3 regions of the Mycobacterium sp. NGS27 genome follow, and region 1 is predicted to be linked to each of the others. Evidence: predicted binding sites of a transcription regulator. Region 1 holds the regulator's gene; each other region holds the start of a gene.
What was found. Region 1 encodes LexA, which represses DNA repair genes until DNA is damaged. Its sites were predicted from a motif close to CGAACANNTGTTCG; they were not measured.
Positions count from the first base shown of each region.

Region 2: a site for LexA is predicted at 8,838-8,851, ahead of cofD (2-phospho-L-lactate transferase). Genes of this name have one in related genera too.
Region 3: a site for LexA is predicted at 2,785-2,798, ahead of AC5Y30_RS03960 (HNH endonuclease signature motif containing protein). Genes of this name have one in related genera too.

Region 1 is NZ_JCALDT010000005.1:175,284-185,310, forward strand. It holds gene dapF (diaminopimelate epimerase) at 1-765, shown strand, start outside; gene hflX (GTPase HflX) at 812-2,251, shown strand; gene AC5Y30_RS15225 (acyl-CoA dehydrogenase family protein) at 2,434-3,594, shown strand; gene AC5Y30_RS15230 (LGFP repeat-containing protein) at 4,227-6,434, shown strand; gene lexA (transcriptional repressor LexA) at 6,452-7,150, opposite strand; gene AC5Y30_RS15240 (LysM peptidoglycan-binding domain-containing protein) at 7,444-7,938, shown strand; gene nrdR (transcriptional regulator NrdR) at 8,037-8,501, shown strand; gene AC5Y30_RS15250 (peroxynitrite isomerase) at 8,555-9,040, shown strand; gene AC5Y30_RS15255 (PhzF family phenazine biosynthesis protein) at 9,060-9,746, opposite strand; gene AC5Y30_RS15260 (alpha/beta fold hydrolase) at 9,792-10,027, opposite strand, start outside.
Region 2 is NZ_JCALDT010000007.1:89,425-99,451, reverse strand. It holds gene AC5Y30_RS19535 (DUF1490 family protein) at 27-308, opposite strand; gene AC5Y30_RS19530 (TIGR03089 family protein) at 410-1,126, opposite strand; gene AC5Y30_RS19525 (LCP family protein) at 1,133-2,605, opposite strand; gene rfbD (dTDP-4-dehydrorhamnose reductase) at 2,706-3,611, shown strand; gene AC5Y30_RS19515 (glycosyltransferase family 2 protein) at 3,604-4,494, shown strand; gene manB (mannose-1-phosphate guanylyltransferase) at 4,496-5,572, shown strand; gene AC5Y30_RS19505 (NUDIX domain-containing protein) at 5,631-6,173, opposite strand; gene AC5Y30_RS19500 (coenzyme F420-0:L-glutamate ligase) at 6,214-7,563, opposite strand; gene cofD (2-phospho-L-lactate transferase) at 7,560-8,561, opposite strand; gene AC5Y30_RS19490 (WhiB family transcriptional regulator) at 8,951-9,289, shown strand; gene AC5Y30_RS19485 (metallopeptidase family protein) at 9,351-9,773, opposite strand; gene AC5Y30_RS19480 (DUF3499 domain-containing protein) at 9,962-10,027, shown strand, end outside.
Region 3 is NZ_JCALDT010000001.1:882,730-892,756, reverse strand. It holds gene AC5Y30_RS03985 (hypothetical protein) at 1-261, shown strand, start outside; gene AC5Y30_RS03980 (hypothetical protein) at 274-564, shown strand; gene AC5Y30_RS03975 (Rv1893 family protein) at 642-863, shown strand; gene AC5Y30_RS03970 (nitronate monooxygenase) at 880-2,010, opposite strand; gene AC5Y30_RS03965 (hypothetical protein) at 2,123-2,587, opposite strand; gene AC5Y30_RS03960 (HNH endonuclease signature motif containing protein) at 2,831-4,192, shown strand; gene AC5Y30_RS03955 (flavin-containing monooxygenase) at 4,295-6,244, shown strand; gene AC5Y30_RS03950 (alcohol dehydrogenase catalytic domain-containing protein) at 6,255-7,280, shown strand; gene AC5Y30_RS03945 (class I SAM-dependent methyltransferase) at 7,285-8,196, opposite strand; gene dtd (D-aminoacyl-tRNA deacylase) at 8,260-8,691, opposite strand; gene AC5Y30_RS03935 (MTH1187 family thiamine-binding protein) at 8,743-9,048, shown strand; gene AC5Y30_RS03930 (competence/damage-inducible protein A) at 9,152-10,027, shown strand, end outside.

The DNA.
Region 1 (10,027 bases):
CGCCGCGGGCTCGGGGCCGACGGGGTGCTGCGGGTCACCACCGCGGGCGCGGCGCTGTCGGCCGGCGTGCTCGACCGGATGCCCGACGGGGTGGCCGCCGGTGACTGGTACATGGACTACCGCAACGCCGACGGGTCGGTCGCCCAGATGTGCGGCAACGGCGTGCGGGTCTTCGCGCACTACCTGCGCGCCAGCGGCATGGAGTCCCGCGACGAATTCGTGGTCGGGTCGCTGGCCGGCCCGCGGCCGGTCGCGGTGCATCGCGTCGATGCGACCACCGCCGATGTCAGCGTCGACATGGGCAAGGCCAATACGCTCGGCCCGGGCGAGGCGGTCGTCGGCGGCCGGCGGTTCTCGGGCCTGGCGGTCGATGTGGGCAACCCGCACCTGGCCTGCGTGGACCCGGAACTGACTCCCGAGGTGCTGGCGGTGCTGGACGTCGCCGCGCCGGTGAGTTTCGATCCCGCCCAATTCCCGGACGGGGTGAACGTCGAGATCCTGACCGCACCGGCCGATGGGGCCGTGCACATGCGGGTGCACGAGCGGGGCGTGGGCGAAACGCGCTCGTGCGGCACCGGAACGGTCGCGGCCGCTGTCGCCGCGCTGGCCGGTGCCGGCGCGGCCACCGGCGCCCTGACCGTTCGCGTGCCCGGCGGCGAGGTCGTCGTCACCGTCACCGACGCCACCAGCTTCCTGCGCGGACCGTCCGTACTGGTAGCCCAAGGAGAGCTCAGCGAGGAATGGTGGCGCGAACAGCAGCGTTAAATCAGGTGCGTGACACCGGTTTCGCGTGCATCATCGTGTATTGCCTATGACAGAACCTGAATTTCGCGATCACGCTTCGGTCGTCCCGGAGCCCAGCACGGGCGAACTCGCCCTCGAAGATCGGTCGGCGCTGCGCCGCGTCGCCGGCCTGTCGACCGAACTCACCGACGTCTCCGAAGTCGAATACCGCCAGCTTCGGCTCGAGCGGGTCGTCCTGGTGGGCGTGTGGACCGACGGCACCGCCGCGGACAGCGAGGCCAGCATGGCCGAGCTCGCCGCCCTGGCCGAAACCGCCGGCTCCGAGGTGCTCGAGGGGTTGATCCAGCGCCGGGACAAACCCGACCCGTCGACGTACATCGGTTCGGGCAAGGCCGCCGAACTGCGCGACGTGGTGCTGGCGACCGGCGCCGACACCGTCATCTGCGACGGTGAACTGTCCCCGGCGCAGCTGACCGCACTGGAAAAGGCCGTCAAGGTCAAGGTCATCGACCGCACCGCGTTGATCCTCGACATCTTCGCCCAGCACGCCACCAGCCGGGAAGGCAAGGCGCAGGTCTCGCTGGCCCAGATGGAATACATGCTGCCGCGGCTGCGCGGCTGGGGTGAATCGATGTCGCGGCAGGCCGGTGGCCGTGCCGGCGGCAGCGGGGGAGGCGTGGGCCTGCGCGGGCCCGGTGAAACCAAGATCGAGACCGACCGGCGGCGCATCCGCGAGCGCATGGCCAAGCTGCGCCGCGAGATCAAGGACATGAAGCAGGTCCGCGACACCCAGCGCAGCCGGCGGGTGCACAGCGACCTGCCCGCGATCGCCATCGTCGGCTACACCAACGCCGGCAAGTCGAGCCTGCTCAACGCGCTGACCGGTGCCGGAGTGCTGGTCCAGGACGCGTTGTTCGCCACCCTGGAGCCCACCACCCGGCGCGCCGAGTTCGATGACGGCCGGCCGTTCGTGCTCACCGACACCGTCGGATTCGTCCGGCATCTGCCCACCCAGCTGGTCGAAGCCTTTCGCTCCACGCTGGAAGAGGTCGTCGACGCCGATCTGTTGGTACACGTCGTCGACGGCTCCGACGTCAACCCGCTGGCACAGATCAACGCGGTCCGCCAGGTGGTCTCCGAAGTCGTCGCCGATTACGGGACCGACCACGACGGTGCCGTGCCGCAGGAGCTGGTGGTGGTGAACAAGGTTGACGCCGCAAGCGATTTGACGTTGGCCAAGCTCCGCCATGCGCTGCCCGGTGCCATGTTCGTGTCCGCACGCACCGGCGATGGTATCGACGCCCTGCGCCGCCGGATCGCCGAGCTCGCCGTTCCCGCCGACACCCCCGTCGACGTCGTGATCCCGTACCACCGCGGCGACCTGGTGGCTCGCCTGCACGCCGATGGGCGCGTCCAGCAGGAGGAGCACAACGCCGAGGGCACCCGCATCCGGGCCCGGGTTCCGCTGGCCCTGGCCGGCCGGCTGCGCGAGTTCGCCGCGCGCTGAACGCGTGCTAGTGCGTCGAGACTGCAACCACGCACCCTCGCATCGGCGTGTCTTGTGCCTAGTTGCAGTGTCGCGGCAGCTCGGGCCGCCGGCCAACGGCCGCTAGCGCCCCGCCGGCTGCCGACCAACCGTCCGGTTGGTATATCTTGGGCTGCAGTATTCCCAGTCGCCGGAGGTCTTCCATGAGCAGCGCCATCAAATATCAGCGCACTCTTTTCGAGTCAGAGCATGACCTGTTCCGTGAGTCCTACCGGGGCTTCCTCGAGCGCCACGTCGCGCCCTACCACGACGAGTGGGAGAAAGAGAAGATCGTCGACCGCGGGGTGTGGCTCGAGGCCGGCAAGCAGGGCTTCCTCGGCATGGCGGTGCCCGAAGAGTACGGCGGCGGCGGCAACCCCGACTTCCGGTACAACGCGATCATCACCGAGGAGACCACCGCCGGCCGCTACAGCGGCATCGGATTCGGCCTGCACAACGACATCGTCGCGCCATACCTGTTGGCGTTGGCCACCGAAGAGCAGAAGCAGCGCTGGCTGCCGAAATTCTGCACCGGAGAGCTGATTACGGCGATCGCGATGACCGAGCCGGGAACGGGTAGCGACCTGCAGGGCATCAAGACCCGTGCCGTCAAGCAGGGCGACCACTACGTGCTCAACGGCTCAAAGACGTTCATCACCAACGGAATCAACTCCGACCTGGTGCTCGTGGTCGCGCAGACCGACCCGGAAAAGGGCTCTCAGGGTTTCTCGCTGCTCGCCGTCGAGCGTGGCATGGAGGGCTTCGAGCGCGGGCGCCACTTGGACAAGATCGGGCTCGACGCCCAGGACACCGCCGAGCTGTCGTTCACCGACGTGCACGTGCCGGCCGAAAACCTGCTGGGCAAGGAGGGCATGGGATTCATCTACCTCATGCAGAATCTGCCGCAGGAACGCATCTCGATCGCCATCATGGCCGCCGCGGCCATGGAGCAGGTGCTCGAGCAGACCCTGCAATACACCAAGGAGCGCAAGGCATTTGGCAAGCCGATCGGCAGCTTCCAGAACAGCCGCTTCGTGCTGGCCGAGCTGGCGACGGAGGCGACCGTGGTCCGCATGATGGTCGACGAGTTCGTCCGCCTGCACCTGGATCACAAGCTGACGGCGGAGCAGGCCGCAATGGCCAAGTGGTACTGCACCGAAAAGCAGGTGCAGCTGATCGACCGCTGCCTGCAACTGCACGGCGGTTACGGCTACATGCGTGAATATCCGGTTGCCCGTGCCTTTTTGGACGCCCGGGTGCAAACGATCTACGGCGGCACGACCGAGATCATGAAGGAAATCATCGGACGCAGCCTCGGCGTCTAGCGTTTCGTTTTCTGGATAGCGGCCTCCCACCCGCGGGCGATATCGGGGCAGCAATATCCGCGAATCGCTGGACGCGACCGACATTCGGGAGTTGTCTCGCACGGTCCTATTGCCGTGAGCGACAAACCGACCGATGCGCGTGGTGCGGGTGTGGGGGGCGGACCGTGAATGCACCACCGGCTCACGTACCGTCGGCGCATGTGTTTCCGGTGCGCCGACCGCGGCATCGCGCATAGTCAGCCCCGCGATCGCGCCGTCGGCTCAGGCGCGCCGCGCAATTCTGGTGTGCGAGTCGGCAGTCCGGCGTCGTCGCTCGATCGTGCGTTCCCGCCGCCCTCCCGTGCGATATCCGCTACACCGCGCGAACGGTGGCACGGCGGATCGCGATTGGGCCATGGGCAGGCATCATTTCGACATCGGTGTGGTATCCGTTTTTGTAAAATTCGTGATTTGACTTCGCATTTCTTGTTGCTTGGAGCAAAGTTATGCGAGCCCGACGATAAGGCTGATCGTGCGCGGGTCCATTTCCGGCGCGAGTACCGCCCGCTCGCCGGTTATGCAGATAAGGGCATCGCCGCTAAAAGAGCCATGTCCGCCGGCTGGGAGGCTTGGTGAAGGTGCAGAGAGGTCACATGCGCAGGCTGATCGGAAGCGCGCTGGTCAGCTTGACGACCACGGCGCTGGCCGCGGTCTTGTTGGCCCCCACCGCGGTAGCGAGTCCGATAGGCGACGCCGAGGCGGCGATCATGGCCGCGTGGGACAAGGCCGGCGGCGACACCTCGCCATTGGGCGCCCGCAAGGGCGACGTGTACCCCGTCGGGGACGGTTTCGCCCTGGACTTCGACGGCGGCAAGATGTTCTTCACCCCGGCCACCGGGGCCAGATTCGCCTACGGGCCTGTCCTGGACAAGTACGAGTCGCTGGGCGGGCCGGCCGGCAGCGATCTGGGCTTCCCGGCGATCGACGAAGTTCCGGGTCTCGCCGGTCCGGACAGCCGGGTGATCACCTTCTCCGCCAGCGACAAGCCGGTGATCTTCTGGACGCCCGAGCACGGCGCACACGTGGTGCGCGGCGCCCTGAACGCCGCCTGGGACAAGCTGGGCAGCTCGGGCGGGGTGCTCGGTGTGCCGGTCGGCGACGAGACCTACAGCAGCGAGGTGTCCTCACAGAAATTCAGCGGCGGCCAGGTCTCGTGGAACAGGCAGACCAAGCAGTTCACCACCGAACCGCCGGCGCTGGCCGACCAACTCAAGGGCCTGCAGGTGGCGATCGATCCCACCGCGGCGATCAACACCGCCTGGCGCGCGGCGGGCGGTCCCACCGGACCCCTGGGCGCCAAGCAGGGCGGGCAGTATCCGATCGGCGGCGACGGAATCGCCCAGAACTTTGCCGGCGGCAAGGTGTTCTTCACCCCGGCCACCGGCGCGAATGCGGTCGAGAGCGACATCCTGGCCAAATACGAGTCGCTGGGGGGACCGGTCGGCAGCGACCTGGGATTCCCGACCGCCAACGAAACCGACGGCAACATCGGGCGTGCCAGCCGCGTCGCCACCTTCTCCGCTGCCGACAAGCCGGTCATCTTCTGGACGCCCGACCACGGCGCCTTCGTCGTGCGTGGGGCGATGAAGGTGGCGTGGGACAAACTGCGCGCTCCGGCGGGCAAGCTCGGCGCCCCGGTCGGCGACCAGGCCGTCAACGGCGACGTGATCTCCCAGCAGTTCACCGGCGGCAAGATTTCGTGGAACCGGGCGAAGAACACGTTCAGCACCGATCCGTCCAACCTGGCGCCGCTGCTGTCCGGGCTGCAGGTGTCGGGTCAGGACCAGCCGAGCAATTCGGCCCTGCCGGCGCACCCGAAGAAGTCCTCCTGGCACTGGTGGTGGCTGGTGGTCGCCATTCCGGTGCTGGCGCTGCTCGTGCTGATGGCGTGGGTGCTGTTCGGTGGGCGGCGCCGGCCTGCGCACGAGGAGGCGGCGGCCTACGCGCCCGGTCGCGGGGGGAACCTCGGCTACGACGCCGACGAGCGCTGGGGCCACGACGATGCCGACGTCGGCGCCGACCCGTTCGGGCTCGGCGCGACGCATCAACCGGAGCCGGAACCGGACGCCGGGCGGGTCAGCTGGCAACGTCAGGCTCCTGCCGATAGCGACTATCGGTTCCACGAGGAGGAAGACCCCGACGCCGTCGATACCGACTCGATCCCGGTCGTCTCCGCGGAGATGCTGTCGGAGGACGAGTATGCCGAGGCGGGGGCCGACTACGCCGACTACACCGACGGCGTCCCCGAGGTCGCCGAGCCCGAGGCGGCGGACGACGCCGCCTACGTCGACGCCGACGGCCCCGATGCGGGTTATCCGCAGGAGGCGTATCCGGAAGACGAGTACCCCGACGTCGCCGTTTCCGGCATCCCGCCGGAGGGCGACGCGGCGGAAGGCCTCCTGGAAACCGCTGAGCCAGAAGACGAATACCTCGACCTCGCGGCGCCGGAACCGGACGTCGAACCCGAAGCGGACACCGCGACGGAGGCCGACATGACGGACACGGCGGTGGGAGCCGCCGCGGTCGCCGATGCGGTCGCGGCCGGGCCTCCGGCGCGAAGCGGTCGGCACGCCGCCGATGACGCCTCGGAAAACGGCCTGGCGGCCCCGGACGGGCGACCCACGATCCACCTGCCGCTCGATGATCCGTACCAGGCGCCCGACGGATACCCCGTCAAGGCCAGCGCTCGCTACGGCTTGTACTACATGCCGGGTAGCGACCTGTATCAGGACACGCTCGCCGAGCTCTGGTTGTCGAGCGAAGAAGTCGCTCAGGCCAACGGCTTCACCCGGGCTGACTGACCGAGGCCGGGCGCGCGTCAGACCTTGCGGATGACGGTGACGACCTTGCCCAGCACGCTGGCGTCGTTGCCCGGGATGGGATCGAACGCCGGGTTGTGCGGCATCAGCCACACCTGACCGCCGGCGCGTTTGAACGTCTTGACCGTGGCCTCGCCGTCGAGCATCGCCGCGACGATGTCACCGTTGTCGGCGACGTTCTGCTGACGGACCACCACCCAGTCGCCGTCGCAGATCGCGGCATCGACCATCGAATCACCGACGACCTTGAGCAGGAAAAGCGTGCCCTCACCGACCAATTCGCGCGGCAGGGGAAAGACGTCTTCGACGGCCTCTTCGGCCAGGATGGGTCCGCCGGCCGCGATGCGCCCGAGCACCGGGACGAACGTGGGTTCCGGTAGGGCGTCCGAACCGGCCACTTCGGTGGTGGGGGCCGCCACGTCGTCGTCGGCCCCGCGGACGTCGACGGCCCGCGGGCGGTTGGGGTCGCGGCGCAGGTAACCCTTGCGCTCCAGGGTGCGAAGCTGGTGCGCCACCGATGACGTCGACGTCAGACCGACGGCATCGCCGATCTCCCGGATGCTCGGCGGGTAGCCGCGGCTGGTGACCGAGGCGCGGATGACATTCAGAATGGTGCGCTGCCGTTCGGTCAGCGAGGAATCCACGGAGTGCAGCCGACCCTCGGGACCGGCCGATGAAACGTCGTTGCTGTCGCCCATGGCACCGAATGTAGCCGCACCGAGGACAAGAATCAAACATGTGTTCGAGTGGCGTGTCGCGGCGGTTCGCGTCGGCGCAAAACAAGCGCGAAGCCGGACGAATTACAGATGTGTAACTCTTCGGGATATCGGGTATTTGAGTGCTCGTGACAGTGGTAGAGGCCGACGAACTTGTCGGTGGTGTGATCTAGCGTTTGCTCGTGCGACACGCTTCGCTCAAATGTTCGGTTTCGAACATACAAGCGATTAGTGTCGAACACACGAGCGAGAGCTAGTTGACCGGAGGAACGAAGATGACAGTCATCCACACGCCCGCGCCGCGTACCAGCAGTCTTCGGCGCCCGATCAATGGACCCGTCCTGGGGCCTCGCTACGGACGGGACGGGCTGGCCCGGTCCCGCCGGCCCGCGCCGTCGCGGCCCGCGGGCGCCGCCACGCGCTACTACGGCACCGGGGTGGCAATGTCCGTCGCTCCGCACCGCAGGCGCGCCACCACCTGGGCGTCGACCATCGGGCTGGCACTGGCCGCCGGCGCGGTCACGCTGTGGCTGGGTCTCGTCGCGAACGTCGGCCAGGTGCTCAACGGCGACTCCACGAACTCGGCGACCCAGGTTCCCGACCGGCTCGCCGTCGTCCGCGTGGACGCGGGGGAGTCGCTCCAGGATTTCGCGCACCGCGTGGCGCCCGGCGCGCCGGCACCCCAGGTCGCCGATCGCATCCGCGAGCTCAACGATCTACACTCGCCCAACCTGCTGGCGGGCCAAACCCTCATCGCTCCGGTCGGCTGAGTGGCGTTGCGCCGAAACGGATGTGTTAGCCGTGCAGGTCAGCGCGCGGGTACGCTCAAGGTCCTGCGGTATCTTGTCGGCGCGACGAAGGAGCGGTCATGCACTGTCCGTTCTGCCGCCATCCCGACTCGCGGGTGATCGACTCCCGCGAAACCGATGAAGGCCAGGCCATTCGGCGTCGCCGATCCTGTCCCGAGTGCGGACGGCGTTTCACCACGGTGGAGACCGCGGTCCTGGCGGTGGTCAAGCGCAGCGGCGTCACGGAGCCGTTCAGCAGGGAGAAGGTCGTCAGCGGCGTCCGTCGGGCCTGCCAGGGGCGACAGGTCGATGACGATGCGCTCAACCTGCTGGCCCAGCAGGTCGAAGACACCGTGCGCGCGGCGGGCTCACCGGAGATCCCCAGTCACGAGGTCGGGTTGGCCATTCTGGGGCCGCTACGCGACCTGGACGAGGTGGCCTACTTGCGGTTCGCCTCCGTCTATCGGTCGTTCGAGTCCGCGGACGATTTCGAACGCGAGATCCAGGCAATGCGGGATCACCGCAGAGTGGCAGCTCGGGGCTGACACCGGGGCCGGGCTCCGATTGCCCGCAACCTCGCCGGGCTAGGCTCGCTTTCATGCCCACGGACTTGCACCCCGACCTCGCGGCGCTTGCCCCGCTCCTTGGGACCTGGTCCGGCCAGGGTGCGGGTAAATACCCGACGATCCCGCCCTTCGACTATCTCGAAGAAGTCGTGTTCGCCCACGTCGGTAAGCCGTTTCTCGTCTACGGACAGAAAACCAGGGCGGTTGCCGACGGGAAGCCGTTGCACGCCGAAACCGGCTATATTCGGGTGCCGCAACCAGGTCACATCGAATTGGTGCTGGCGCATCCCAGCGGCATCACCGAAATCGAGGTCGGCACCTACTCGGTCACCGGTGACCTCATCGAAATGCAGATGTCGACCACGTCGGTGGGGCTGACACCCAGCGCCAAGGAGGTGACCGCGCTCGGCCGTTCATTCCGCATCGACGGCGACGAACTCTCCTACACGGTGCAGATGGGCGCGGTCGGGCAACCGCTGCAGGACCACCTCGGGGCGGTGTTACACCGGCAGCGCTGAGGTCCGAGTTAGGCCGTCGTCAATCGATCTGTCGCACACCGTCATTGACGACCCGCCCGGTCACCCGCACCCAGCCCTCGGCGCTCCACCTGGTGTCGATCACGGAGCCCTTGCCCTGGGTGATCCGCAGGCTCTGGCTCAGGTAGTCGGTGATCCGCATCGCCGCCGACCCGGTCGCCTCGTCCTCGGCCACACCGAGGTTGGCGGCGAACATGCGCGCCCGCAGCCATCCGGCCGCCCGGTCGGTCCAGGCCCACAGGTAGTGCGCGGTGTCGTCGGGATAGTCCGCCTCATCGGCCGCGAGAACCTGGTCGGCTGAGGGGAATTCGTGCAGGGCGAAGTCGGGCGCCCATTCCGCGCGGGCGTTGATGCTGGCGCGGTCGCCGTCGTAACCCACCTGCAAGATCCCGGCCCGCACCCGCAGGGTGTTGATCGGCGAACCGTTCTCGCGCAGCCACCATGTCGCGCCGACGGTCGGGTGGCCGGCGAACGGCAGTTCGGTTCGCGGCGTGTAGATGGTGGCGTGCGCGCTGGCGGAGCCGGGGGCCGGGATGTCCACGAAAACCGTCTCGCTGTAGCCCAATTGGGCTGCCAGCCGCTGTCGGTGCTCGGGCTCGACCTGGGCGGCGTCCACCACGCCCAGCGGATTACCGAAGTGGCCGTCCGCATCGGTGAACACCCGCAGCACCGTCACGCCGATCCCCATGAGCCGACTTTACGGCGCCGCGTCGGGCCGCACCGATCGAGGCGATCAGGTGGCGCTGCGTTCGTCGGAGCCCATGGCGTTCAGCACGGCGACACGCGTGGGAGCGGAACCGGAGACGGCCTGCTCGCCGCCGCCGGTGCGGAGCAGTTCGCGAAGACTGGCCTGGTCGTACTCGGCGGGATCGGTGGAATCGATGAAGCGCTCGACGACGTCGATGAAGCGGGCCGGGTCGTCGTGGAAGGGAAAATGCCCGGAGCCTTCGAAGATTTCGAGGCGGGAGC
Region 2 (10,027 bases), on a different contig from region 1:
CAGGGTCTTGCGGCTGAATCAAAGGATCAGTGCTCGTGGTCGTGGGTATCGGCGATCGACGGCGTGGGCGCCTCCTCGCCAATTCGCTCGCGGGCCTCGGCCATGACGTCGGCGAGCTTGAGGCGCGCCGACTCGGCGGCCTCCTCGGCCCTGCGGGTGCCACGCAGTCCGAGCTCGGCCCCCTTGACCGCGGTCTCGTGCAGCGGCGCCTTGGCCACGGCTTTGCGCACCACCTCGTAGGCCGTCACGCCGACCAGCCCGGTGACCACCGTGCCTGCCGCCTTTGCCAGGAGTCCGTACACCGCCATTGCCGCACCCTTCCTATCGCCTCAGCGTTCAGCCATGCTTGCACGACGTTAACATCGAAATATAGCGATATCAATATGTATTGGGGCGGGGCCGCCGGGCGTCACAGCACCCTGGTGACCTTTTCGCTCTCGATTCGGCGCTGTTGCCCGGCCGGGTCCGCGTTGGCCACCTGCACCAGCGAGGCGCCGACGGCCATGATCGCCAGCAGGCCGTCCACCAGTTCGGCGGGCCCGGACCATGACGCGCCGGACAGTACTCGATCGCTCGACGTCAAACCCCTTGTCGCGGCGGAGCTTTGACAATCGGCGAGCACCTGCTCGACGGATCGTCCACCCAGCGCCGGCCCCGGGCGCGGCTCGGGAACGATCTGATCGCCGTGCACCCGCACGGCGGTGGCGTAGTCCGTCACGCCGATCGGCAGGTCGGGTGCCGGGCGGCCGAACGCATCCAGCGACAGCACCGCCACCTCGCCCCCCGATACCGTGGCGTCGGCTTCCTCGAGCCGCTCCGCCGTGCACAGCGCGAGGTCCGCCGGGCCCGCCAGCACCGCCTCGGCGCCGATCCACCAGGCCCCGAACAGCACCGCCGCCGTCTGCCAGTGCGCGGGCAACAGGATCGCCACCCGGCTGGACGGCCCGGCGCCCAGCTCGTCGCGCAACAGGTTGCCCGTCTTGGCCGCCCAGTTGGCCAGCGTCACGGCGGACAGTTCGATGCGCTCGCCGGTGACGTCGTCGTAGTAGGTGATGCGCGGACCGACCGGATCGGCCCGCAGCATCGGATCCAGGATGGCCCCGCTGAGCGTGATCAGTTGATGCACCGGTGGTTAGTTTATGCACTCCGGCTTGTCGGAGCCGGCGGTCAGGATCGGCGACGGCGCGGGGACCCTGGGGTCGGTCGCCACCGCGCCGGCGGTGGACACCTTGGCGGGCATGACCGTCTCGCCGCCGGACAGGCCCGAGCCCGGACCGCTGTAGTCGTTGGCCAGCACCACCCGGACCGCACCCGGCGCCAGCGAGGCGTCGGCGATCACCGGCAACCCGCCCAACTCCTTGGAGACCTCCTTGGCCCCCAGGTCGTCGCTCTTGGCGGCGCGCACCTGGCTGGCCTTCACGTGCCCACCGTCGTTGTTGCCCACCGTGCCGGCGGCAAACCCCTTGGCGCTCAACACATCTGATACGGCCGCGGCCAGCCCGTTGATGTCGGTGTCATTGACGACGCTGGCCGTGGTCTTCGCCGGCGTGTACGCGATCTCCTCGGTCTTGCCCTGTTCCTGATCGTGCAGCAGGCCACCCACCCACTCGGCGACCTGATGCGGGTCCAGCCGCACCACGCTCTGCATGCCGTCGTCGCTCCAGCCGGCACCGTCGAGCACCGGAATGGTGGCGAAGGCGACGTTGCCGCCGGCCAGCTTCTGCATCTGCTGCACGAAATCCATGACGTCCCAACCGGCCGAGATCACCACCGAGCGCTGGACGGCGGACTCCAGCCGCTTGACCGTGGTGGGGCTGGACAGCGTCTGGCCGGAGATGACCCGGTGGGCCAGCGAGGCCATCACCACCTGCTGGCGCACCACCCGGTCCAGGTCTCCGCGCGGCAGTTCGTGGCGCTGACGCACGAAGCTGAGCGCCTCGGGGCCGCTGAGTCGTTGCTGGCCGGCCGGGAAGTCGGCACCCGAAAGCGGTTCGAACACCGGCTCTTTGAGGCACACGTCGACGCCGCCGAGGGCGTCGGTGATCAGTGAGAAGCCGAGCAGGCCGATCTCGGCGTAGTGGTCGACGGTGACGCCGGTGAGGTCGGCGACCGTCTTGATCAGCGCCTCGCGACCGGCCTCGGTGCCCTGCGCGGCGGCCTCGGTGGGGGAGGCGCCGGCCTTGACCAGGGCGGTGCGCTTGGCCTCCCGGGTCTGGCCGTAAACGCCGTTGATCTTGGTCTTGCCCAGCCCCGGGGCGGCGACGTAGGAGTCGCGCGGGATCGAGATCGCGGTGGCCGACTTCCCGTTGTTGGGGATGCGGATCAGGATGATCGTGTCGGTGTTGGTGGCTTCCTCGTCGCCGGCTTTCAGCGTGTCCAGTTCCTCCTGCGACAAGGGATTGCCGTGCGCGTCGGTGCGGCTGTCCATGCCGACCAGCAGGATGTCGATCGCGCCGTCGTCGCCACCCTTGCCTAACGAGGGCGCGGACATGTGAAAGATCCCGTCTTCGAAGGACCGGACGTTGCTCCACGCGATCCCGGTGCCGACGACGACCGCGAGCGTCAGCGCGGTGGCAATCACACGAACCACACGTTGCACAGGCATCCCACTACATTACTTGCGACACAGTGGCTTCACTGGTAGCCAGCGCCCGCGCGCCCCGGGCTTGGTTCCAGCCTTCTCGGGCCATGCCAGACTGAAAACCATGTCAGGCAGGATTGTGATCGCCGGTGCCGGTGGCCAGCTGGGCGGCTATTTGACCTCGCTGACCGCGAGTCAGGGCCGTGACGCGCTGGCGCTGACGTCGTCGCAGTGGGACATCACCGACCCCGCGGCGGCCGAGCGGATCGTGCGGCGTCGGGACGTGGTGATCAACTGCGCGGCCTACACCGACGTCGATGGCGCGGAAACCGACGAGGCGGGCGCGTTCGCGGTCAACGAAGCCGGACCCGCGCACATCGCCCGCGCCTGCGCGCGGGCCGGCGCGCAGCTGGTCCACGTCTCCACCGACTACGTGTTCAACGGCGACTTCGGCGGCGCACCGCCGCGGCCCTACGAGCCCACCGATCAGACCGCGCCGCAGAGTGTGTACGCACGCAGCAAGGCCGCGGGGGAGCGGGCCGTGCTCGCGGCGCTGCCGGAGGCGGTCGTGGTCCGCACCGCCTGGGTCTATACCGGCGGCACGGGCAAGGACTTCGTCGCCGTCATGCGCCGGCTGGCCGCCGGCGACGGCCCGGTGGACGTGGTCGACGACCAGACCGGCTCGCCGACCTACGTCGGCGACCTGGCCGCCGCGCTGCTGCAGATCGTCGACGATCGCACGCCCGGCCCGATCCTGCACGCCGCCAACGAGGGCGCCTGCTCGCGGTTCGAGCAGGCCCGCGCGGTCTTCGAGGAATGCGGCGCCGACCCGGAGCGGGTGCGGCCCGTCACCACCGATCACTTCCCCCGCCCCGCACCCCGGCCCGTCTACTCCGCGTTGTCGAGCGGCCAGTCCGTCGCGGCGGGGATGCGGCCGCTGCGGCCTTGGCGCCCCGCGCTTGCCGCGGCGCTGGCCGCCGCCGATAACGGGGCCGCCGCCGATCGACCGTTACCCTCTACGCGTGACTGACGTCCTGCCGGTCGTGACCGTGACCTACTCGCCGGGTCCGCACCTGGAACGCTTCCTGGCTTCCCTGTCGCTGGCCACGGAGCGAGAGGTGTGCGTGCTGCTGGCCGACAACGGCTCCACCGACGGCACCCCGGAGGCGGCCGTCGACCGCTATCCCAACGTGCGGCTGTTCCACACCGGCGCCAACCTCGGCTACGGGACCGCGGTGAATCGCGCCGTGGCGCAACTGGATCCCGAGGACGACTGGGTGATCGTCGCCAACCCGGACGTGCAGTGGGGCCCGGGCAGCATCGACGAACTGCTGGAGGCCGCGTCGCGCTGGCCGCGCGCCGGCGCGCTGGGCCCGTTGGTCCGCGAGCCGGACGGATCGGTGTATCCGTCGGCGCGGCACCTGCCCAGCCTGATCCGCGGCGGCATGCACGCGGTGGTCGGGCCGTTGTGGAAGAGCAACCCGTGGTCGGCGGCGTACCGCCAGGAGCGGCTGGAGCCCAGCGAGCGCCCGGTGGGCTGGCTGTCGGGGTCGTGCCTGCTGGTGCGGCGGTCGGCGTTCGGCCAGATCGGCGGGTTCGACGAGCGCTACTTCATGTATATGGAGGACGTCGACCTGGGCGACCGCCTCGGCAAGGCCGGCTGGCTGTCGGTGTATGTGCCGTCGGCGGAGGTGCTGCATCACAAGGGCCACTCCACCGGCTCGGACCCAGCCAGCCACCTGGCCGCGCACCACAGGAGCACGTACATGTTTCTGGCCGACCGGCATTCCGGTTGGTTGCGCGCTCCGCTGCGCTGGACGCTGCGCGCCTCGCTGATGGTGCGGTCGCGCCTGATGGTGCGCAGTGCGTTGCGCGCGTCCGGGCGGCGGAAACTCCTAGAAGGGCGACACTGAGGTGGGAACTCCAGACGTCGATGTGGTGATCCTGGTCGGCGGCAAGGGCACCCGGCTGCGGCCGCTGACCCTGTCGGCGCCCAAGCCGATGCTGCCCACCGCGGGACTGCCGTTCCTCACGCACCTGCTCTCGCGGGTCGCGGCGGCCGGCATCGACCACGTCATCCTGAGCACCTCGTATCAGGCGGCGGTGTTCGAGGCCGAGTTCGGTGACGGCTCCAAGCTGGGTCTGCAGATCGAGTACGTCACCGAGGAGCGGCCCTTGGGCACCGGCGGCGGCATCGCCAACGTCGCCGGCCACCTGCGGCACGACACCGCGATGGTGTTCAACGGCGACGTGCTCTCCGGAGCCGACCTGGGCCAGATGCTCGACTTTCACTCGGCTCAGGACGCCGACGTCACGCTGCACCTGGTCCGGGTGGGCGACCCGCGCGCGTTCGGCTGCGTGACCACCGAGGAGGGCCGGGTGACCGCGTTCCTGGAGAAGACCCAGGACCCGCCGACCGACCAGATCAACGCCGGGTGCTACGTCTTCTCGCGCGCGGTGATCGACCGGATTCCGCGGGGCCGTGAGGTCTCGGTGGAACGCGAGGTATTCCCCGCGCTGCTGTCGGATCCCGACGTGAAGGTCTGCGGCTACGTCGACGCCAGCTATTGGCGAGACATGGGTACGCCGGAGGACTTCGTCCGCGGCTCGGCGGATCTGGTGCGCGGCATCGCGCCGTCGCCGGCGCTGCACGGCCACCGCGGCGAGCAGTTGGTGCACGACGGCGCGGCGGTGTCGCCGGGCGCGGTGCTGATCGGCGGCACGGTCGTCGGGCGGGGAGCCGAGATCGGCCCCGGCGTCCGGCTGGACGGCGCCGTGATCTTCGACGGCGTCAAGGTCGAGGCGGGCAGCGTGATCGAGCGTTCGATCATCGGCTTCGGCGCGCGCATCGGCCCGCGGGCGCTGGTCCGCGACGGCGTGATCGGCGACGGCGCCGACATCGGGGCGCGCTGCGAGTTGTTGCGCGGCGCCCGGGTGTGGCCCGGCGTGTCGATTCCCGACGGCGGGATCCGCTACTCGTCCGACGTCTAGGCGGCGCCTCACCCCGCCGAGCGTCACGCCAGCGTGGCGTTCGACCCCGGCGGCCACGCTAGCGTGACGTTCGCGTGGCCCGGGCGACCAAGTAGGCGAGCGCGTAGTCCGTCCCGTCGGGCAGCGCGTCGGCGGGCCACCACCGCAAGTCGTCGGACTCGTCGCTGATCGCGATCTGCGCGCCGGCCAGGGCGTGCGCGACGAACTGCAGATCCAGATGGCGGGTCGGCACGCCCAGCGAGCAGGTCACCGGGTGCACGTGCAGCGCGGCCAGGCGGGGTTCGATGCGCAGCGTGTCGATCCCGGACTCCTCGGCGGCCTCGCGCAGGGCGGCGGCGAGGACGTCGGCGTCGTCATCGTCGCAGTGGCCGCCCAGCTGCACCCATCGGCCGAGGCGGGGATGCAACGTCAGCAGCACCTTGCTGCCGGAGTGGTCGAGAACCAGCGTCGAGGCGGTCACGTGCCCCGGCACGCATTCGCGCCGACACGCATCGCTGCGGGCGTGCACGAACGCCAACACCGCGTGGCGCAACGAATCCTGGGCCGGGTCGGGTGGCTCCCAATCCGACAGCATCGCGATCGCCGACTCCCGAACGCTCATCGCACCCCGCCGATCCCGCAACGACACCCTGGGCCCAGTATCACTTGCGGATCAGCAGATCACCGGGGTCCGGGACATCGCGCGGCCCGGCCGGTTCGGCGGCATAGCCGATGGCGATGGCGCCCAACGGCTCCCAGTCGGCGGGCAGCCCGAGCTCGGCGCGCACCAGGTCGGCGGCGAAGATCGTCGAGCCGATCCAGCAGCTGCCCAGCCCGCGCACGGCGAGTGCGACCAGCAGGGCCTGCACGGCCGCGCCGACCGCAACCGTGAACATGGTGTGCTCGGCGGCGGTGCGGGCGGCGTCGGGATAAGAGTGGGCGCCGTCGGGCACCAGGATCGGGATGACGACTTCCGGCGCGTCGTAGAGGATCTGGCCGCGCGCCACCCGCCGGTCGATCGAGTCGGCGGGCCGGCCGTCACCGGCGAGGTCCGCGCGCCACTTGTCCTTCATGCGATCCAGTAGCCGGGTCCGGGTGGCCGGGGTCTGTAGCCAGACGAACCGCACCGGGCGGGTGTGGTGGGGCGCCGGCGCGGTCAGCGCCTCGGCGACGGCGGCTTCCAACAAATCCGCCGGCACCGGCTCGGCGCTGAACCGGCGCACCGATCGCCGTAGCAGCTGCGCCTCGCGGCGGCCCGCCTCGAGGGCTTCGGCGGTGCCGAGCCAGAACAGGTCTTCGGTGCCCGGCCGCAACAACTGCCGCGCGGTCGAGCCGTCGTCGGTCACGGACATGCCCCGCACCACCGCCACCGGCATCGCGGTCAGTTTGCCCTTGACCAGATCGGCGGCGGCGGCGACCTCGTCCGCCACCGCCACCTCGGTGACCAGCAGCTCGTTGCCGTGCTGGTCGACGGCCCCCGAATAGCCGTGCAGCACAGCCAGACCCGCCGCGCCCACGGCCGCGTCGGTCTGGCCGTTGCGCCAGGCGCGGCCCATCGTGTCGGTGATGACCACGGCGACGTCGACCCCGAGGCGCCGGCGCAGCGCGGCCCGCAGCGCCGCGGCGCTGCCGTCCGGGTCGACCGGCAGCAGCGCCAGTTCGTCGCGCCCGACGTTGGATCCGTCCACGCCCGCGGCGGCCTGCACCAGGCCGATCCGGTTCTCGGTGATCAGGGTTCGGCCCTTGCGGGCCAGCACTCGGACGGCTTCGTCGTCGACCAGTTTGCGCCTCAACCGATCGCGCTGTTCGGGATCCTGCGGCGCCGGCACCAGCCGGCCCTCGCACTTGGACACCGCCTTGCTGGTGACGACGACGATGTCGCCGTCGCGCAGCCACGGGGCCGCCGCGGCGACGGCCGCGCCAAGATCGTCGCCGGGCCGGAATTCGGGCAGCCCGGCGACGGGCAGGATTTCGATGGCGGCGGCGGCGCCGTGCTCGCCGGCGGTCGTCATGGCGTCACCCCCGCCAGGTCGAGCCCGGCCCTGACCATCTCGGCCGTCGCCTTCGGGTCGGTCATCACCAGCGGCACCGAGCGCACCTCGACGGCGTCGATGTCGGCGCGATCGTCTTCGCTCACCAGCCAGCCGTCCAGGATGCCGGTGTCGCGGCGCGCGCCGTAGTGCCGGGCGACCGCCTCGGCGGTGGAGTCGACCCCGATCACCGACAGGCAGGCATCGGCCATGCCGCGCAAAGGCTTTCCACCGATGATCGGCGAGTAGCCGACGATCGGGGCGCGTGCGGCGCGCAACGCGCCGCGAATGCCGGGCACGGCCAGGATGGCGCCGACGCTCACCACCGGGTTGGACGGCGCCAGCAGGATGACGTCCGCGTCCGCGATGGCCGCTGTGGCATCGATTGTGGCGGCCGCCTTTTCGGCGCCCACGAAGGCGAAGCTGTGCGTGGGCACCTGGGCCCGGTACCGCACCCACCACTCCTGGAAGTGAATGGCCCGCCGGCTGCCGTCGTCGGGATCGGTTATCACGACGTGGGTCTCGCACCGGTCGTCGCTGGCGGGCAACAGCCGCGCGCCGGGCTGCCAGCGGTCGCACAGCGCGGTGGTGATCTGCGACAGGGGGTAGCCGGCGTTGAGCATCTGGGTGCGCACCAGGTGGGTACCCAGGTCGCGGTCGCCGAGCCCGAACCAATCCGGCTGCACCCCGTAGCGCGCCAATTCCTCTTTGGCGTGCCAGGTTTCGTTTCGGTGCCCCCACCCTCGCTCCGGATCTACACCTCCACCTAAGGTGTACATGCAGGTGTCCAAATCGGGGCAGATTCGCAGTCCGTGTATCCAGGCGTCATCGCCAATGTTGACGATCGCCGTCAGCTCGTGACTGTCGGCCTCCGTGTCCGGGCGCCGTTGCGGTTGAAACTGACCGAGCCCGAACAACTGTTGAACCCCCAGCAGGAAGCGGGCGCCGCCAACCCCACCGACCAGAACGGTGACCTTCACATTGCACGACAGTACTGCCCGGCGGCGGCGCTGTGGTGGGCCCACCGGGGGTGCCTCAAAGTTGCGGTTCCCCACCGGTTGTGGGCAACTCCTGAGGAAGTTGAGGGCACTGTGATCGACACGCCGAAGGCCCAAAACAACAGAAACGCCGAAATTCGATCACGAGATGGTATGGAAATGCGCCGAAGTGCTTGACCCGGCAGGTCAACCCGTGTCTAATCACAACAGTGTCATTTCCCGGTTGGCCGGCCGACTCCGGTGTCGCAGACCGAGATTCGATCACTTGTTCGAATTGTCTGTACATCAGAACAGTGGGAAACCAATCACTCTCTCTCAATCAAGCTGAGGAGGCGGACGACCGTATGTCTTACGAAACTTTTCAAGGCGCCATGGCGAGCACGCCGCACACCGACATCGACCCGGCACTGGACCGCCCCGCTCGGCCGCATCTGACCGTGGTTCCTGATGCGCCAATCGCATTCGAGCCCGAGCCCATGCCGGAGCCGGCCGCCGACCAATGGCAGGACCGCGCGCTGTGCGCCCAGACCGACCCCGAGGCCTTCTTCCCGGAGAAGGGTGGCTCCACCCGCGAGGCCAAGAAGATCTGCCTGGGGTGCGAGGTGCGTCATGAGTGCCTCGAGTACGCCCTCGAGCACGACGAGCGCTTCGGCATCTGGGGCGGTTTGTCCGAACGCGAGCGCCGCCGCCTCAAGCGCGGCATCATCTGACGCACGCTGATCGCAACGCGCGCTGAGCGTTAAGCCGCCAGCACTCACGCGCAAGCAGCAGTTATTCGTCGTCGATCGTCGGATCGATGACCGACGGCTCGACGTCGAGGTAGATCGCGACCTGGGCCACCAGGATTTCGTGCAGCAGGTCGCCGAGTTCGACGGTGTCTTTGGCCCGTCGCTCAATTGGCTTGCGGAACAACACAATTCGCGCCCGCGTGGAGTTGCCGCGGATGTCGACGCCGGCCGGGATCAACCGCGCCAGCGGGATCGGCCCGTCGGCGATCACCTCGGGTGGCCACTGCACACTGTCGGGATCCTTGGCCGAGATGCGCGGAATCTCGTCGACGGCCACGTCGAGTTCGGCCAGCCGATCCTGCCAGCTTCGCTCGATGGGTTCGTAGGCCTCCAGCACGGCCATGTCGAACCGCTCGGCGCGGCTGCGCCACCCCGGCACGGACGGGGGCAACAGCGGGCCGCGCATATCGCGGCCCCTGCGGAAGAGTCGGTGGGTCCCGGTCCGGCGCGGAGCCGGTCCGCCGGAGAACCGATCTCTTCGCGGGGAGCTGCGCGAATCACCCACGCGCCGATGGTAACGGTTGCACATCGAGGGCCGGCCGGTTGCGCGTGTCCGGCGCTTCGGCGACGTTTGCGCACGATAGCCTTTCGATCGTGAACGTTCCCCGTCGCTGTTGCCGGCCCGGGTGCCCGCACTACGCCGTGGCAACCCTGACGTTC
Region 3 (10,027 bases), on a different contig from region 1:
GAGCGCTTCATCTTCGGGCGCGGCACCAGCGGCCAGGCCGAGGCCTGTCATTTCCCGCCTCCGAATCAGTTCCCCGCAGCGACCACCGGATACTGGGTGATTTCCTACCCCCTCTACGGAGTCCAGCAGACCGGCGCGAAATGCCCGGGCTCGCAGGCTGCGGCGCAGACGCCGGACGGACTCCCCATGCTGTGCCTGGGAGATCAGGGGTGGCAGCCCGGATGGTTCACCGGGGCAGGATTTTTCCCGCCCAGCGGATAACTTGGTGCAGCCATGAACCGTAGTGAGCCGGGCCAACTGGTCGTGCCGCGCTGGCTGCGTTTCGTGCTGGCCTCCGATCGCGCCGGGTCGGCGTGGTACATCGGCGCCGGGTTTTTCTTCGCCCCCGTGCTCGCCGTGCTCTCACCCTGGCCCGCAGTCACCGCCGTGCTGTGGGTCGTCATCGCAGTGACCGGGCTTTGGCTTGGGCTGCTGGGCATTGCGATGGCCGTCGGGCTGGCCCGAATAATGCGCTCCGGGGCCGAGATTCCCGAAGATTACTGGCGCACGCTGGTGCATTACTGAGACGCAATGCCGACGAGAAACGGCGCCCGGCCCCGTCTAGAGTCGTAGCAACCGTCCTGCGACAAAGGAGATTCCAGATGGCCTTCAATCCCAGAGATGCAGTCGACGCGGCGAGGGACATCGCGACCAACGCCGTCGAGAAAGCGTCCGACATCGTCGAACACGCCAGCGACATCCTCCGCGGCGACGTCGCCGGCGGCGCCAGCGGCATCGTCCGGAACTCGATCGACATCGGAACGTACGCGCTGGACCGCACAAAGGAAGCGTTCACCGGCCACGACGAAGTCGACGACGTCTAGGCGCGAGCCCTTCGCGTTAAACGGAGGCGGCCTCGTTGAGCTCGTCGAGCCGGTTGGTGGCTTCCAGGTACTCCTGCACCCAGCGTTCGATGACCGTTGAGGTCTTCTCCACCTTGGTGAACTGCCCGACCACTTGACCAACCGGGTTGAACGCCACGTCGACGGACTCGTTGGGGTAGCGGTTGGTTGCCCGCACGGCCATGCCGGACACCATGTACTGCAACGGCATTCCTAGCGGCTTCGGGTTTTCGGGCGCCTCCCATGCCTCGGTCCAGTCGTTGCGCAGCATGCGCGCGGGCTTACCGGTGAACGAGCGGCTTCGCACGGTGTCGCGGCTTCCCGCCTTGACGTAGGCCTCCTGCTGAACCGGGGTGTTCGAGGACTCCTCGACCATCAGCCATTGCGAGCCGGTCCAGGCACCTTGTGCGCCGAGCGCCAGCGCGGCCGCGATCTGCTCACCGCTGCCGATGCCGCCGGCGGCCAGCACCGGAACCGGCGCGACCTCCTTGACGACCTGGGGCCACAGCACGATCGAACCGACCTCGCCGCAGTGCCCACCGGCCTCGCCACCCTGGGCGATGATGATGTCGACACCCGCGTCGGCATGCTTGCGAGCCTGCGACGGCGAACCGCACAGCGCCGCCACCTTGAGTCCGGCCTCGTGAATGTGCTTGATCATTTCCGCCGGCGGGGTGCCGAGGGCGTTGGCGATCATCTTGACCTTGGGGTGCTTGAGCGCGACCTCGACCTGGGGCGTGGCCGTGGCCTCGGTCCAACCGAGCAGTTGTAGGGTGTCGCCGTCGCTGTCCTCGACCGGCACGCCGTGGTCGGCGAGGATCTTCTTGCCGAAGTCGAGGTGCTCTTGCGGCACCATCTTGCGCAGCGTGTCGGCCAGCTCCTCCGCGGACAGGTGGGAGTCCATGCCCTCGTATTTGTTCGGGATCACGATGTCGACGCCATAGGGGTGGTCGCCGATGTTCTCGTCGATCCACTTCAGCTCGATCTCCAGCTGCTCGGGCGTGAAGCCGACCGCTCCGAGCACGCCGAACCCCCCGGCCTTGCTGACCGCCACGACGACGTCGCGGCAGTGGGTGAAGGCGAAAATCGGGAACTCGATGCCGAGTTCGTCGCAGATAGGGGTGTGCATTACAACTCCTGGGAGCTCGCCGAATTGAAACGTGTTCTAGTTTAGTACGGAGCTCACTGACGTGGCCAGCGGGTCCTGATTTGGATGTGATTACTACGACCCGTCACTGCCGTCAGGCCGCGATGCTGTTCGCCACCCACAGGATGAGGAACACGAGCATGGAGGCGGCGCAGAGCAGATGGTCCCGGCAGACCGAGCGAGCCAGCCGCGTCTGCTCGGACGGACTGTCGGCGCGATGCCCGAGTCGCACCGCATCCGGGACCGTGTGCGTCAAGGCCAACATGATCGGGATGCCCGCTAGCGGGGCAGAGGTCACCAGCAGCCAGCCCGGATCGCATCCGCGGGCCGCCTGCACCACCAGCGTGCCCAACAGGGCGAGCATCACGAGCACGATCAAACGGTTCATCGGCCGAGACGTCGTGGCCGCGCGGTGGTAGTACGCCGCGAGGGAAGCCAGCACGGCCTCGGGGAGTTCGGCCGTGGCCTTCCGGTATCGAAGAACTTGAACGTCGAAAATCAAGTCCATCCACAAGACGGCGAGGAGGAACCCGCCGCAGGCCATGAGCAACGAGGCCATGGCGCTCACCCACCTCTTGATCCATCCCAGGGAACCGCGCCGCAGCGCGGTGGCCGCTTGGACCCATTGTTCTCGGCAGCGCAAGAGGCGGCAGGCCGACGAGGGCTGGCGCGGTGGCCGGGGCTGAAATCACTTGTGCCACTTATGTCCCGGTGTTCTCATCTGGGCGGATTCTGTCGGCGGGCGAACGTAGTATTCGAACATGCGTTCGATAAGTTGGAAAGTGATTCAGAGGCGGCGCGCGTGACTTTCGTGGACCGTGAGCAGATCCAGGGCGACGTTGATGCGTTGTGCACTGTGGCCTCCCGCTTGCGGGAGCATTGCTATGAGGCGCTGACCAACCCGGAACGCCTGGCTCTCTTGGGGAAATTCGAATGCGTGGTACGCAAACTGCAGACGCCGAGTCATCGGCTCATCAATCAGCTTGGTGAGCAAGGGGATTCAGCGGAGTTCGGCGGCAAGCTGTCCTGGGTGTTGGCCGACCGGCTGCACATCACTCGCGCCGAGGCCGGACGGCGCATCGCCGAGGCGGCGGATCTGGGTCCGCGCCGGGCGTTGACCGGGGAGCCGTTGGCTCCGGTGTTGCCCGCGACCGCGGCGGCCCAGCGCGACGGGGCAATCGGTGCCGACCACGTGTCGGTGATCCGGCGGTTCTTCCACCAGGTGCCCGAGTCCGTCGACCTCGAGACTTGTGTGCATGCCGAAAAGCAGCTGGCGGTCAAGGCCACCGAATTCCGCCCCGATCAGCTCGCCAAACTCGCCCGGCGCCTGATGGATTGCCTCAACCCCGACGGCAGCTACACCGATGAAGACCGGGCCCGGATGCGGGGTGTGGTGCTCGGCAATCAACAGGCCGACGGCATGTCGCGCCTGAGTGGATGGCTGACGCCGGAGGCACGCGCCAGTTGGGAGGCGGTGCTGGCCAAGCTGGCCGCGCCCGGCATGTGCAACCCCGGCGGCGACACACCCGTCGTCGACGGCACCCCCTCGGTAGATGCGATTCAGCGCGACACCCGCAGCACCGGGCAGCGCAACCACGACGGCCTCAACGCCGCCCTACGCGCCGTCCTCGCCAGCGGAAACCTCGGTCAGCACAACGGCTTACCGGCCAGCATCATCGTGACCACCACCCTCGCCGAGCTCGAAGCCGCGGCCGGAAAGGGTTTGACCGGCGGTGGCACCACCCTGCCGATGTCCGACGTCATCCGGCTGGCCCGCCACGCACATCACTATCTGGCGATCTTCGACAAGGGCAAGGCGTTAGCGCTGTATCACACCAAGCGCCTCGCGTCGCCGGGGCAACGAATTGTTCTGTACGCCAAGGACCGTGGCTGTACGCATCCCGGCTGCGACGTCTCCGGCTATAACTGCGAGATTCACCATGTCGAAGATTGGGCCAGGACGTACCGCACCGACATCGACCAACTCGCCATGGCCTGCGGGCCCCACCACCGGCTGCTCGAGAAGGGCTGGACCACCCGACAACGCGCGAACGGCGACACCGAATGGATCCCACCCGCACACCTCGACCGCGGTCAGCCCCGTGTGAACACCTTCCACCACCCCGAAAAGCTATTGGCGGACGAGGACGACGACGGCCCGTAGCGTCGGATCCCTTGATCCGCTGCCGCGCCAGCGGGTAGCGTAGTGCTGCCAATTACGAAACGATGCGTAGCGTAATTGGGTACAAGCCACCGAGAGGATCAGATGCGCAGCCGTTACGCCGGCGATCCCTTCACCACATCCACCGCCGAGATCGCCGCCGCGCTCGAGGATGTCAGCATCCCCACGCTGTTGCTCTCGCTTGTCCATATCACCGGCGACCCACGGTTCATCCGCGACTTCAAGCAAATGGGCATCTTCCTCAACGAGGTCCAGGGGTTCATGTCGGAGGAGGACAAGGCGCGGGCCCGCAGCGAGGCCCTATCGGCCATCGTCGAGTACCGGGACCGCGGTTGCCCCGAACCGCAGCCGCTGAGCCCCGAACTCATCAGGGAAATGATGGATTGGGCGGCGTGCGAGCACGTTCCGGACGACTATCTGTCGCTGGTCATCGAAGAGCTGGACCTGGGCGGCGTCGACCTGCGGCGCCCCGTCGCGTTGCCGCCCGAGCGCGCCGCTGAGCTTCCGGTCCTGGTCGTCGGGTGTGGCGAATCCGGCATCCTGGCCGGCGTCCGTCTCAAGCAGGCCAACATTCCCTTCACCATCGTGGAGAAGAACGCGGGCCCCGGCGGAACTTGGTGGGAGAACACGTATCCCGGCGCACGGGTGGATGTGGCCAACCACTTCTACTGCTACAGCTTCGAACCCAACAACGACTGGACGCACTTCTTCGCCGAGCAATACGAGCTGCAGGACTATTTCACCAAGGTCATCGACAAACACGGCCTGGCTGGGCACATGCGTTGGCGCACCGAGGTTCTCGCTGCCGAATGGAACGACGACGCCGGTACGTGGAGTGTTTCGCTGCGCTCTGCCGACGGCCAAACGACCGTCGTGCAGGCCCGCGCGCTCATCACCGCGGTGGGCCAACTGAACCGTCCCAACCTTCCCGGTTTTGACGGAGCCGACACCTTCCAGGGACCGGCTTTTCACTCGGCTGCCTGGGATCATTCGGTAGACCTGAAAGGCAAGCGGGTCGCACTTGTCGGCGCGGGCGCCAGTGGTTTCCAAATCGCTCCGGCGATCGCCGATGAGGTCGAGCACCTCACGGTGTTCCAGCGGACCGCGCAGTGGATGTTTCCCAACCCGATGTATCACGACGAGGTCGCCGACGGTGTGCGCTGGGCGATGCGCCACCTTCCGTTCTATGGCAGGTGGTACCGCTTCCTGGTGCTGTGGCCCGGCTCGGACAAAGGTCTGGACGCCGCCGAAGGGGACCCCGGCTACGCCGACCAGGATCACGCCGTCAGCGACATCAATGCCGCCGCGCACCTGATGTTTTCGCGATGGATCACCAGCCAGGTCACCGAAGATGCCGACCTGTTGGCCAAGGTGATGCCCGACTATCCCGCGTGCGGCAAACGAACGCTGCAGGACAACGGCAGCTGGCTACAAACGCTGCAGCGCGACAATGTCGATTTGGTGCGCACGGCCATCGAGAAGATCACGCCGCAGGGCATCGCCACCGTTGACGGCGTGACCCATGACGTCGACGTCATCGTGTATGCCACCGGGTTTCGGCACACCGACGTGCTGTGGCCGCTGAAAGTCACCGGACGAAACGGCACCGACCTGCACGAGATGTGGGGGAGCAGGCCGTATGCCTACCTCGGGATCACCGTCCCGGAATTCCCGAACTTCTTCATCGTCTACGGGCCGGGAACACACCTGGCCCACGGCGGCAGCCTCATCTTCCAGTCCGAACTGCAGATGCGCTATGTCGACCAGTGCCTGGCGCGACTGGCCGAAACCAACGTGCATTCCCTCGAACCCAAGCCGGAAGCCGCCACCGAGTGGCACCGGCGGACCCAGACGCAGATCAAGAAGATGGTGTGGTCACATCCGGCCGTCAAGCACTCGTATTTCAAGAATGCCGACGGGGAGATCCACACCGTGAGCCCATGGCGTCTCAACGAATACTGGTCCGCGGTGCGCGAGCCCGATTGGTCACAGTTCGTAGTGCGAACGAAAGATTCAGCGCGACAAGGGAAGTGAGCAAACCGAAATGCGGACTGTAGTCGTCGATGGGCCGCGCAACGTCCGGGTCGACACCCGCGCCGATCCGGCCCTGCCCGGACCCAATGGGGCGGTCGTCGCGGTGACCGCCGCCGGTATCTGCGGATCCGACCTGCACTTCTACGAGGCCGACTTTCCGATGCCCGACCCGATCGCGCTCGGCCACGAAGCCATCGGCACCGTCGTCGAAGCCGGGCCGGAAGTGCGCAACGTCAAAGTCGGCGACGAGGTCCTGGTGTCGTCGGTGACCGGCTGCGGCGCATGCGCCGGATGCGCGACCCGCGATCCGGTGATGTGCCACTCCGGCTTCCAGATCTTCGGCGGCGGTGTGCTCGGCGGCGCGCAGGCCGACCTGCTCGCGGTGCCCGCCGCGGATTTCCAGCTGCGCAAGATGCCCGAGGGAATCAGCACCGAGCAGGCGCTGCTGCTCACCGACAACCTGGCCACCGGCTGGGCCGCGGCGCAGCGGGCCGATATCCCATTCGGCGGCACAGTGGCCGTGATCGGCCTGGGCGCGGTTGGCCTGTGCTCACTGCGCAGCGCGCTGTTCCACGGCGCGGCAACGGTTTTCGCCGTCGACCAGGTCGATGGCCGGCTGGAGCGCGCCGCCAAATGGGGTGCGACACCCCTGAAAGCCCCGGCGCTCGAGGCCATTCTCGCCGCCACCGGTGGCCGTGGCGCGGACGCGGTCATCGACGCCGTCGCCACAAATGCCTCCCTGACCGAGGCGCTCAACGCGGTACGGCCCGGCGGCACCGTCTCGGTCGTCGGTGTGCACGACATGAATCCGTTCCCGCTCAACGCGCTGGGCTGCCTGATCCGCAGCACGACGATGCGATTCACCACTGCGCCGGTGCAGCGCACGTGGCCGGAATTGATTCCGCTACTGCAGTCGGGCCGCCTCGACGTCGACGGCATCTTCACCACCGCAATGCCTTTGGACGAAGCGGCCAAGGGCTACGCCACCGCGGAGTCACGATCCGGCGACGATGTGAAGATTCTGCTGAAGCCCTAGCCCGTCAACTGGTCGCCGTGATGTATTGCGACCGCATGAAACTGTCGATCTTCACATCGACCTCCGGCGGCGTCATGCCGTACCCGGCTTGCAGATCGAGCGTGTTGCGCACGGGTTCGACGGCCCACGCATGGGCCGTGAGCCACTCCGCCGGATCCGACCGCGGTTCGTATGTCAGCGCCGAAAAGTCCACGTTGCCCGACATATTGACCCCTGGGTGATTCGTCTCCAAAGCGTTGAGCTGGTCGTGGTCGAGTCGCGATCCCAGCGCACCGATGGCGATCCGGCTGCCGGGTGCGCTGAGCCCGCTGATCCGGGTGAAGAGCGCGTGTTGTGCCTCGTCGGTCAGGTAGGGCAGCACCCCTTCCACCGACCAGGCGCTCGGACTCTCCACGTCGAACCCGGCCGCTTCCAAGGGCCGCGACCAGTCGGTGCGCAAATCGGCGCCGACCTCGATCCGGTGGGCCTTAGGGTTAGCGCCGTGTTCTGCGAGGACCCGACCCTTGAATTCCAGGACCTTCGGAAGATCGACCTCGAAGACCCTTGTGCCATCTGGCCACGCAAGCCGATACGCCCGCGAATCCAGCCCGGCGGCCACGATCACCGCCTGCCGGATGCCCGCCGCACCCGCGGTGTCGAAGAAGTCGTCGAAGAAGCGGGTCTGAACGCCGTACAGGCGGGGAAACGCCGTCTCGTCGTCGGTGGTACCCGGATTGGCAAGCACCCCCGCCAAATACGGGTCCCGCGACGCTTCGATGAACACTTTCGCGTATTCGTCCCGCACCAATGGCTGCGGGCTCACGGCATGCAGCGCACGCCATCCCGCCACCAGCAGCGCGGTATATCCGACGCTGCTGACGATGTCCCAGGTGTCGTCGTCGGAACGGAGCGACCCGAATTCGGGTGTCGTGTTCATGGTTGCCCCTCCCGGCGACTCGGAGCTGAAGCCGACCTTTCCACGGTACCCGCCGAGTTGATTTCAGAGCTCCAGCAGAACCGTGACCGGGCCGTCGTTCACCAATTCGACTTGCATGTTCGCGCCGAACACACCGGTCTGCACTTCGGCGCCGAGTTGCCGCAGCGCCTCGGCGAACTCCGCCACCAGAGGCTCGGCGACCCCGCCTGGCGCGGCCGCATTCCATGATGGGCGGCGGCCCTTGGCGGTGTCGGCGTACAACGTGAACTGACTGACGACCAGAACGGGAGCATTGACATCGGAAGCGGAGCGCTCATCGGCGAGAATTCTTAACTGCCAGAGCTTTTCGGCGATCCGTTGCGCCTTTTCGCGATCGTCGCTGTGGGTGACGCCGACAAATGCCACCAGCCCCTGGCCTTCGGGACGGATGGCGCCGACCACAGCGCCCGCGACCGAGACCGTTGCCGACGAGACCCGCTGCACCAATACCCGCATGGGCGTCGATGGTGCCAGATTGGCGCTGTCGAGGTTGGGTACGCTCGTTGGGTGTCCGTGCTCGTCGCGTTTTCCGTCACCCCGATGGGGGTGGGCGACGGCGTCGGCGAGATTGTCGCCGAAGCGGTCCGAGTGGTTCGCGATTCCGGGCTGCCCAACAAGACGGATGCGATGTTCACCGTGATCGAGGGCGAAACCTGGGCGGAGGTGATGGCCGTGGTGCAGCGCGCGGTCGAGGCGGTGGCCGCCCGCGCGCCCAGGGTCAGCACGGTGATCAAGGCGGATTGGCGCGCCGGAACCAGCGACGCGATGACGCAGAAGGTCGCCACCGTCGAGCGCTACCTCGCCGAGAGCTAGCTTCGCAGCGCCGATCGAAACGGCTGGGCGTCGCTGAAATCGCGGCTTCAACCGGCTGGGGAGGCGGCCCGGCAAGGGTGACACTGCCAGTAGGCTCGGGGCGGTGAGCGCACGCGCAGGCATCGTTGTCACCGGAACAGAGGTCCTCACCGGACGGGTCCAGGATGCGAACGGCCCCTGGATCGCCGACCGCCTCCTGGAGCTGGGCGTAGAGTTGGCTCACATCACGATCTGCGGCGACCGGCCCGCGGACATCGAAGCGCAGCTTCGGTTCCTCGCCGATCAGGGTGTGGACCTGATCGTCACCAGCGGCGGCTTGGGTCCGACAGCCGACGACATGACCGTCGAGGTGGTGGCCCGGTTCTGCGAACGCGAGTTGGTGTTGGACGCCGAGGTCGAGGAGAAGATCGCCAACATCCTCAAGAAGTTGATGGCGCGCAACCCCGCATTCCAATCCGCTTTGGACCCCGGCACTTTCGAGTCGCTGCGGGCCGCCAATCGCAAGCAGGCCATGGTGCCGGCCGGAGCGCAGGTGCTCGACCCGGTGGGGACCGCTCCCGGCGTCGTCGTGCCGGGCAATCCGGCGGTGATCGTGTTGCCCGGTCCGCCGCGCGAGTTGCAGCCGATGTGGCATACGGCCATCGAGACGCCCGCGGCGCAGGACGCGATCGCCGGCCGGACCGTTTACCGGCAGGAGATGCTGCGGATGTTCGGGTTGCCGGAGTCGGGGCTGGCCGAAACGCTTCGCGAGGCGGGACAGGCCGTGCCCGGCTTCGGGCAACTCGAGATCACCACCTGCCTGCGGCGCGGGGAGATCGAGATGGTCACCCGTTATGAGCCGGAGGCCGCCGACGCGTATGCGCGGCTGGTCAAGCTGCTTCGGGAGAGGCACGGGCATCAGTTGTATTCCGAGGACGGTTCGCGCGTCGACGATCTGGTCGCGCAGCTTCTGGCCGGCCACCGGATCGCGACGGCCGAG